Regions from separate parts of the Actinocorallia sp. B10E7 genome, predicted to be linked through region 1. Evidence: predicted binding sites of a transcription regulator. Region 1 holds the regulator's gene; the other holds the start of a gene.
The links. Region 1 encodes LexA, which represses DNA repair genes until DNA is damaged. Its sites were predicted from a motif close to TCGAACANNTGTTCGA; they were not measured.
Positions count from the first base shown of each region.

Region 2: a site for LexA is predicted at 2,460-2,475, ahead of ABGB12_RS08780 (SAV_6107 family HEPN domain-containing protein). Genes of this name have one in related genera too.

Region 1 is NZ_JBDPLZ010000019.1:24,877-29,698, reverse strand. Features, by position in the region: gene ABGB12_RS34490 (vitamin B12-dependent ribonucleotide reductase) at 1-154, opposite strand, end outside; gene nrdR (transcriptional regulator NrdR) at 293-748, opposite strand; gene ABGB12_RS34480 (hypothetical protein) at 907-1,104, opposite strand; gene lexA (transcriptional repressor LexA) at 1,180-1,860, shown strand; gene ABGB12_RS34470 (nucleotidyltransferase family protein) at 1,915-2,622, opposite strand; gene ABGB12_RS34465 (SRPBCC domain-containing protein) at 2,734-3,570, opposite strand; gene ABGB12_RS34460 (helix-turn-helix domain-containing protein) at 3,563-4,123, opposite strand; gene leuS (leucine--tRNA ligase) at 4,209-4,822, opposite strand, start outside.
Region 2 is NZ_JBDPLZ010000002.1:774,803-779,624, forward strand. Features, by position in the region: gene ABGB12_RS08760 (FtsX-like permease family protein) at 1-270, shown strand, start outside; gene ABGB12_RS08765 (YbaK/EbsC family protein) at 346-810, opposite strand; gene ABGB12_RS08770 (sterol desaturase family protein) at 859-1,716, shown strand; gene ABGB12_RS08775 (lysoplasmalogenase) at 1,718-2,335, shown strand; gene ABGB12_RS08780 (SAV_6107 family HEPN domain-containing protein) at 2,664-3,104, shown strand; gene ABGB12_RS08785 (CBS domain-containing protein) at 3,225-3,833, opposite strand; gene ABGB12_RS08790 (MFS transporter) at 4,125-4,822, shown strand, end outside.

The DNA.
Region 1 (4,822 bases):
CGTCACGCCAGTTCGTCATGACGACGTCGCGGCGCTCCCATTCGATCTCGTCGTAGGGGTGCACTCCGGGCTTGGTGAAGATGCGCCGCATCTTCAGGCCCTTGCGCACCGCGGCCTTGCCACGACGAGCCGGTCCGCTGACCGTCTCGGTCATGTCTCCCCCTCACTGGGCCCCCTTCGTCAGGGCCCTTGCTCACACATGACTGACCACACCCCTCTCCCGGCTCGCCGGGGGAAGGGTGTGATTTTTGACTGTGCGCTCGCGGTCAGTACAGCGAGTTCGCCGGCTTCCTCATTCCGGCGAGCCCGTGCCACGCAGAGCGTTGATCTCTTTCTCGAAGTCGTCGATCGACTCGAAGCCCCGGTAGACCGAGGCGAAACGCAGGTAGGCGACCTCGTCCAGCTCCCGCAGGGGGCCCAGGATCGCCAGTCCGATCTCGTGGGACTGGATCTCGGCGGCCCCGGTCGCCCGGATGGCCTCCTCGACCTTCTGCCCCAGCAGGGCGAGCGCGTCCTCGTCGACCGGGCGGCCCTGGCAGGCCCTGCGCACCCCGGCGATGATCTTCTCCCGCATGAAGGGCTCGGTCACCCCGCTGCGCTTGGCCACCATCTGGAGCACGGTCTCCTGGGTGGTGAACCGCTTGCCGCACTCGGGGCAGGAACGACGGCGCCGGATGGCGGCGCCGTCCTCGGTGGACCGGCTGTCGATCACCCGGCTGTCGGGGTGACGGCAGAATGGACAGTGCACGTCCCTGCTCCTTCCCATGGACCGGGGTCGACTATTCACCAGGAGACCACAACTTGTGGCGAGTTACATCCGTGTAACTACTAGATGTTGTGGTCCAAACCTAGGCCCCCGACACTCCCTTCGCAAGCTGGAACGGCGGCCTCCGCGGTAGAGCCTGGTCACACGGGCCCCGGCGGCGTGTCGCGCGACGGAGGACCGGCTTCGGCGCGTCCCGAGCCGCCGCCGACGGGCGGGCGACCCGGAAACACCCATTTCTTGACGCATTCCTCGAATCGGTTTTCGATAGAACGGATGTACGATATTCCGAGCGGGTCCACCGGATCGGCCGTGCCAATCTCGAACAATTGTTTGATCATTGTCCGGGAACACGCTAACGTTCTGTGGCGCGAGCCACCACGACGAGAGCACACGAGACAGGAGGCGAAGGCGCCATGGGCAAGGTCTCTCAGACGCCTGAGGAACCCCTGGACGAGACCGGCCTCACCCAGCGCCAGCGCATGGTGCTCGAAGTGATCCGGGATTCGGTCCAGCGGCGCGGCTATCCGCCGTCGATGCGCGAGATCGGCGAGGCGGTCGGGCTGACCAGCACCTCCAGTGTGTCGCATCAGCTGCGCACCCTGCAGCGCAAGGGCTTCCTGCGCCGTGACCCCAACCGCCCCCGCGCGGTCGAGGTGCGCATGCCCGGCGGACGCCCCGTGCGGGCCGCCGAGCCGTCGGAGGCCTACGAGGAGGGCCCTGCCCCGGCGTACGTGCCGCTGGTGGGCCGGATCGCGGCCGGCGGGCCGATCCTGGCCGAGGAGTCCATCGAGGACGTCTTCACCCTCCCCAAGCAGCTCATCGGCGAGGGCGAGCACTACCTCCTGAAGGTGCAGGGCGACTCGATGATCGAGGCCGCCATCACCGACGGCGACTGGGTGGTGGTGCGCCGGCAGCCCGACGCCGACAACGGCGACATCGTGGCGGCGATGATCGACGGCGAGGCGACGGTGAAGACGTTCAAGCGCCAGGACGGGCATGTCTGGCTGCTGCCGCAGAACTCCGCCTACGACCCGATCCCCGGCGACGCCTCCAGCGTCCTGGGCAAGGTCGTCGCGGTCCTGCGCAAGATCTGAGCTCCGGCACGACGAGAACGCCGCCCTCGCGCAGGAGGGCGGCGTTCTCGTCGTTCAGGCGGCCCAGCCGAGGACGCGCAGGTCCCGGTTGGCCTCCTTGAGGTCCTTGGCGGTGTCGATGCCGCGCCAGTACCCGTCGATCTCGTACGCGCCGAGCCGCCCCTCCCCGGCGAGCCGGGGGAAGGTCGCGGTCTCGTGGTCGCCGAGGTCGGGCAGCAGGTCCCGCATGCCCGGCTCGAAGAGGTACACCCCGGCGTTGACCCAGTGCGGCAGCACCGGGGCCTCCTTGAAGCCCGTGATGCGCCCGTCCTCGGCGATGTCGACGATCCCGTAGGGCGACTTCAGCGCGGTCACGCCCAGGGTCGCCAGCGCTCCGGAGTCGGCGTGGTGGCGCTCCAGGTCCTCCAGCGGGAAGCGGGTGAGGATGTCCCCGTTGAGCCCCAGCCAGGGCTCGTCGGGGAAGGGCAGGGCGCGGGAGGCGTACTTCAGCCCGCCGCCCCGGCCGAGCGGGCGTTCCTCCACCGCCACGCTCACCCGGAGCGGGAAGGCGCGGCCCAGGACGTGCCGCCGCAGCATCTCGGCCAGGTGGCCGCAGGAGACGACCACGTGCTCGACGCCCTCGGCGGCCAGCCACTCGAGCTGGTGCTCGAGGATCGGCTTGCCTCCGACGTCGACGAGCGCCTTGGGCACCCGGTCGGTGTAGGGCCTGAGCCGGGTGGCGTTGCCGCCGGCCAGGATCACCGCCTGCCGCACCTGAGTCACGGTGGAACCTCCTCTTTCGGAACGGCTCCAGCGTGCCGGACGGACGTTACACCTGAATGACCTGAACCTGACGCTTTGTTACGTTTGGTTCAGACCTATCCGAGAAAAGGATCAAGCCTCCGCCCAGATGGGCCGCCGGTCGGGGAATTCCAGGTACCGGCGCAGTTGCGCCACCCCCGAGAGCGAACCGCACCAGGCGGCGAAAGGCGGGTTCTCCCGGTCGAAGCCGCTCTGGACGAACGTCAGCCTGGTACCGCCGTCGGAGTCGGCCAGCTCCCAGGTGGTGATGCCCGGGACCCCCCAGTCGACGCTCGCCTTCCGCCCCGGCTCCAGTTCCACGATCTTGGCGCCCACGGGGTCGTTCTCGAAGCCCCCCATGGCGTAGCGGCCGCCCACGAACGGCTCGATCTCGATCGGGTAGCCGAACCACTCGGTGGCCTTCTTCCCGTCGGTGAGCGCGTCGAAGACCTCGTCCCTCGCCGCGGCGATCAGCACCTCGCTCCTCAGCTCGCCTCCGGCGAAGTCGCACCAGCCGGTGACGGGACGGCCCTCCACCCGGTCCACGAGGTTGGCCACCGCCAGGTACCAGAAGGTGAACAGGACGTTCTGGATGCCCTCGCCCCGCCGCGCCGCCTCGGGGTCGACGCCGGTCTGCACGACCGTGATCAGCGTGCCGCCGTCCTCCTCGGCCAGCGAGAACTCCGTGGTCGTCTCGACTCCCCCGAGCGTCCAGGCGTAGCGGAGCGTGTCGTCGTCGACGTGCAGGAGCCGCTGGTGCGGCGCGTCCCCCTCGGGGGTGTAGCGCCCCCAGAACTCGTAGCGCCCGGGCAGTTCCACCCGCGCGTGCTCGGCCAGCCACTCGCGTATGAGCGCGGGGTCGGTGAGCGCCTGGCGCACCTCCTTGATCGGCGCGGAGGTCCGGGCGACGATCTTCATCGGTTCAGTCATCCTCTTGCTCCTTGGGGTAGCACGCCACCACGAGCTTGAAGGCGTCGCCCTCGGCTCCGCCGTAGCGCGTGAACAGGTCCTGCAGCGTGTGCCGCAGTTCGTCCAGGAACTCCTGCCGCCGCTCGGGGGCCATCCGGATCTCGCCGGAGACGCCGAGCGAGGGCAGTTCGGAGGCCGCGGGGTCGAGCCTCGCGACATCGGCCTGGACCTCTTCCATCAGGTCGAGCAGGTAGCCGAGACTCATCGCGTCCTGCGCCCCGCGCAGTCCGCCGAGCCGGCCGACCAGCCGCGGGGACATCCAGTACGACCTCGCGGTCGCCTGGTAAACCCCCTCGTGGACGGCGCGGACCTTCCGTTCGGCCACCCGCGTGACCAGCCCGGCCTCCTCCAGCAGCTTCACGTGGTAGTACACGCGCTGCTTGGACTGGCCGAGCCGCTGGGCGACCTCTCCGCAGGTGCGGGGTTCGGCCAGCAGCCGCAGCACCTCGATGCGCTGCGGCTTGAACAGGATCTCGGCCTGTTCGATCTGCTCCAGGTACAGGACGTCTCTCATCGCAAAATCAGTTTTTATGTAAAAACTGATTTTGTCAATGGGTCCGAAGGAAGGGCCGCCCCGGCGGGACGGCCCTTCGGCAGGGTCAGACGACGATGTTGACGATCTTCGGTGCGCGGACGATGACCTTGCGGACGGTGCCGTCGCCGATCGCGGCCCGGACCTTCTCCGAGTCCAGCGCCAGCTTCTCCAGCTCGTCGGCGGCGATGCCCGGAGAGACCTCCAGACGGTCGCGGACCTTGCCCGAGACCTGGACCACGCAGGTCACCGACTCCTGGACCAGCAGAGCCGGGTCGGCGACCGGCCACGGCACCCGGGCGATGGAGCCGCTGTGGCCCAGCTTCTCCCAGCCTTCCTCGGTGATGTACGGGGCGGTGATCGACAGCAGGACCGCCAGGGTCTCGGCGGCCTCGCGGACCGCCGGGTCGGCCGCGCCGGGCCCGGAGTCGATGGCCTTGCGGGCCGCCGAGGTCAGCTCCATCATGCGGGCGACCGCCACGTTGAAGCGGTGCGCCTCGACCAGGCGGGTGACCTCGTCGATCGTGTGGTGGGTGACGCGACGCAGGTCGACGTCTCCGGTGGAGAAGTCCACGCCGGGCTCGCTGGAGACCTCCGACATGACCCGGTAGGCGCGGGCCAGGAACTTCTGCGAGGCGGCCGGGGAGACGTCCGCCCAGTCGATGTCCTCCTCCGGCGGGC
Region 2 (4,822 bases), on a different contig from region 1:
ACGGCCTTCGGCACCCGCCGGAGCACCCTGGCCGGATCGGTCCTCTACCAGGTGGCCGTTCCCGTGCTGCTCGGCCTGGCGCTGGCCGTCGCCACCGGCACCGGACTGGCGGCCATCCTGCAGGCCGCGGCCGGGGCCCCGGTCCAGCCGGACTGGACGGGTATCGGCGCCACCTCCGGCGCGGCCGCCCTCGTCGTCCTCCTGACGACGGCGGCGAGCCTCCCCCTGCTGTGGCGGCTGACCAGCCCCGGCGGCCTCCGCAGCGAATGACGCCTTCCGCGCCGCTCGCGCCCCCGCCACGGATGCGCGGGGTGAGCGCGCCGGGCGGCACCCCGTCGGGCGGAGTCAGGCGACTTCGGTGGCGGTGCCGCCGGTGAGGCGGAGGAGCTCGTCGTAGGTGGTGGGGAAGACGGTGTGAGGATGGCCGCCGGCGGCCCAGACGACGGGGTGCTTGCTCAGCCAGGTGTCGACGAGGGTGCGCAGCGGGGCGGGGTGGCCTACGGGGGCGACGCCGCCGATGGGCTGGCCGGTGGCCTCGCGCACGAACTCGGGGGTGGCGCGCTTGACCTCGGCGGCGCCGACGACGACGGCGATGTGCTTGACGTCCACGCGGTGGGCGCCGCTGGTGAGCACGAGGAGCGGGGAGCCGTCGGCGTCGAAGACGAGGCTGTTGGCGATGGCGCCGACCTCGCAGCCCAGCAGGTCGGCGGCGGCCTGGGCGGTGGGGGCGGGTTCGGCGAGCTCCACGATGCGGCCGGAGGCGCCCTTGGCGGCCAGGGCGGCGGCGACGCGTTCGACGTTCGGATGCACGGGCCACAGCCTATCGACGCGGGAGACATCCACCCCTAACATCCGGCCATGGTTGATTTGCCCAATGTCGTTCTCTGGTCGATTCCCGCGTTCCTGCTGCTCCTGGCGCTCGAGGCGGTCTCGTACCGGCTGCGGCCCGACGAGGACGAGAGGGGCTTCGCGGGCAAGGACACCGCGACGAGCCTGGCGATGGGCCTCGGCAGCCTCGGCTGGGACCTGCTGTGGGCCTTTCCCATCGCCCTCGTCAACGGCCTGCTCTTCGGCTGGCTGTACGACCTGACGCCGTGGACGATCCCCGTGACGTGGCAGTGGATCGTCGTCGCGGTCTTCGTGACGGACTTCTTCTACTACTTCTCGCACCGGGCGCACCACCGGATCGGGATCCTGTGGGCCTCGCACGTCGCCCACCACTCCAGCGAATACTTCAACCTCTCGACGGCGCTGCGCCAGACGTGGACGAATTTCACCGGCTGGATCTTCTACGTGCCGATGGCCGTCCTCGGGTTCCACCCGGCGGTGATGGCCTTCTCCTACGGGGTGAACCTCGTCTACCAGTTCTGGATTCACACCGAACGGATCGACAAACTGCCGAGGCCGGTCGAGTACGTCTTCAACACGCCGTCCCACCACCGGGTGCACCACGGTTCGCAAGGGTCGTACCTGGACCGGAATTACGGCGGCATCATCATCCTGTGGGACCGGCTGTTCGGGACGTTCACCCCCGAGACCGAGCGGGTCGTCTACGGGTTGACGAAGAACATCGGCACGTTCAACCCTTTGCGCGTCGCCTTCCAGGAATACGCGTCGATCGCGCGGAACGTCGTGTCGGCTTCCAGCTGGCGCGGACGGCTCGGATACGTGTTCGCCGAACCGGGCTGGCAGCCGGCCGCCAAGGGGAGTGAGTGAGATGGCACTGCCTCTGTTCTTCGGTTTGAGCGCCGCGCACATCCTGGCGCAGGTCATCGGGATTCCCGCGGCGGAGTTCGTGACGAAGGCCCTGCTGATGCCGGTGCTCGCGTGGTGGCTGCACCAGCGGGGCGGCCCCCGGCTCATGGTCGCGGGGCTGCTGCTGTCGACCGGGGGAGACATAGCGCTGGAATTCGACGGGCTCTTCATCGCCGGGATGCTGTTCTTCGCGGCGGCCCACGTCTGTTACGTCACCTTCTTCATGCGCTCCCGCAAGGCGGAAGGACGTCTGCGCTGGACGATCCTCGGGGCGTACGCCGCCATGTGGGCGGTGGGCGTCGCCATTCTCTGGCCCGGGCTCGGCGCACTGCAGATTCCCGTGGCGGTGTACTCGCTCCTGCTGACGGCCACCGCCGCCACCGCGGCTTCGTACGGGGTGCGGACGGGCGTCGGGGGCGCATTGTTCCTGGTCTCGGACCTGCTCATCGGGCTTCGTCTCACGGACACGGAAGTCCCGATGCACGGAGTGCTCGTGATGGCGACGTATATAGCGGCGCAGTATCTGCTCGCCTCCGGGACTCTCCGGCGCGTCGAAAGACGGGCTCCCACACCCTCGTGACCCGTTTTGTCAGACCCGTGTGTTCTCCTCGAAGTACCCGGTTGACCTGGGGTTCGAGTGGATCTCGAACACGTCGATCGAACGTATTGACGATTGATTGACGGTCGGGTTTACTGGGGGCATGTCGAACCGATGTTCGACATGGTGTGGGACTCGCGGCCCGCACTGGAGCACGGGCGAACCGGAGGCGGCGCACCGCCGGTTCGCACCGGTCCCGGGCAGGGGGAGGGGAAGCCCCTTGCCCGGGCCGGACGCTCTCAGAGCGCGGACGCGGGTGATCGTCCCAGGTGAGGCCGGTCGGCCGCGCCTGGCGAAAGGAGGCCACGCAATGACCGTGCACCCCATGCCCCCCGGACGCCCGTCCCCTCGGACCGTTCCGGCCGCCCAGAACCTGCTCCGTGTGGCCCGCCAGCTGCTGGCGGACGCCGCGGAGGCCACCCACCCCAACCTCCGCTACGCCACCGCCCACCTGGCCGCGCTCCGCGCCGCCGCCGCGGTCCTGGCCGTCCGCGAGCCCGCCGCCCCGCCGCGCCGGGGCCGTCCCCGCAGCGCCTGGGTCCTCCTGGCCGCCGCCGAGCCCCTCCTGGCCGAGTGGGCGGCCTTCTTCGCCGCCGGCGCCGACAAGCGCGCCGCCGCCGAAGCCGGCTTCCCCGACGCCACCACCCCCGCCGAGGCCGACGCGCTCCTGCACGACGCGGGCCAGTTCGTCACCCTGGTGGAGGACACCCTCGGCATCCCCACCCAGCAGTCGCTTCCCATGACCGGCTGACCCGGCCCCCTCGCCGACCGACCCGGCACGGCCCGGCCTTCCCCGCCGTGCGGCGGTCCCGGACGGTCGAGGCCGGTCGAGGCCACGAGGGCGAGCACACGCCCGGCCCCGCTCGGGGAGTCAGGCGCGGGGCGAGTCGATGACGGTGACGCGGCTGACGCCGGGGACGGTGCGGGCCAGTACCGAGACGACGCGGTCGGTCAGGGCGTCCGCGCTGCCGGTGAGCGTCACCACGCCGTTGCGCACCACGATGTCCCAGCCGGAGGCGCCGGGCACCAGTCCTTCGAGGGCGGCGGCCACATCGTCGCAGACGCGGTCGTCGCTGTGGGTGAGCACGCGCATCAGGTCGCGGCGGCTGACCATGCCCACCAGCCTCCCGCCGTCCAGCACCGGCACGCTCTTGACGCGCTCGGCCATCATCCGCTCGGCGAGCGAGGCCACGTCGGTGTTCTCCCGGGCGCTGAGCACCTCGCTCGTCATCACCTCGCGCACCCGCGCGGGCGGCGCCTCGCCCGGCTCGGCGACCGGGCGGGTGAAGGCCCGCGGGTCGGCGGTGAACTCGCCGCGCAGCAGGTCGGCCTCGCTGACGATCCCGACCATCCGGCCGTCGGCGTCGACCACCGGGGCCGCGGTCAGATCGTGCTCGTACAGCACCCGGATCGCCTGCCGGATCGGCGCGGACTCCGGCACCGTCACGACAGGTCCGGTCATCACCTCGGACACGAGCATGGGAATCCTCCAGGACGCGGAACCGAGGACGCCACGGCGTCCTCCGGGGGGTCTCCGGATCCGGCGAGGCGCCGGGCCGCGGTCCTGTTCTGGTCCGACGGCCTCCGGAAGGTCGACCTCCACCTCATCGCGGGCGGCTCCGCGAGAGCAGAGCCGTTCTTCACCCAAGGAAAGGGGCTTAGGTCCTTCGCCGTGCCGATGCGGCTCAACGGCGGGCCGGACGGCCGGAGTCCCCGGCGGACGAGGCCGCTTCGCGGGAGGCGAGAGGGGGTATGGCAGTCTGATCCGGCTATGGGGTCATTTGGGGCTGGGCGGGCGGTGGTGCCGCTGCTGGCGTTCCTGGGGGTGGTGGCCTACTCGCTGCCGATGGCGGTGATGTCGCCGGCGCTGCCCGACCTGCAGACGGAGATGGGGACCAGTGCGGCGGGGGCCGCCTGGAGCGTGACGGGGATGGTGCTGAGCGCCTCGGTGGCGACGCCGGTGGCGGGCAGGCTGGGAGACCTGCTGGGGGCGCGGCGGGTGCTCGTCTGGGTGCTCGGCGTCGGGATCGCGGGGCAGGTCGTGTCGGCGGTGGCGGCCACGCTGCCGGTGCTGCTGGCGGGGCGGGTGCTGGCGGGGGTGGGCAGCGGGGTGTTCCCGCTGGCCTACACGATCATCCGGAAGGCCTACCCGCCCGAGCGCACGTCCTCGGCCGTAGGGCTGATGTCGTCGATGCTCGGGCTGGGCGGGGTGCTGTCGTGGGTGATCGCGGGGCCGGTGATCGACCACCTGGGGTGGCGGTGGCTGATCTGGGTGCCCGCGGTGATCCTGCTGCCTGGAACGTTCCTCGCCCGGCGGGCGCTGCCCCCGGTCGCGGGCGAGCCGGGACGGCGGGTCGACTGGTGGGGGGCGGCGCTCTTCGGGGGGTGGCTCACCGCCGGGCTCACCGCGCTCACCCAGGGCTCGGTGTGGGGCTGGACGTCGGGGCCGGTGCTGGGACTGCTGGCGGG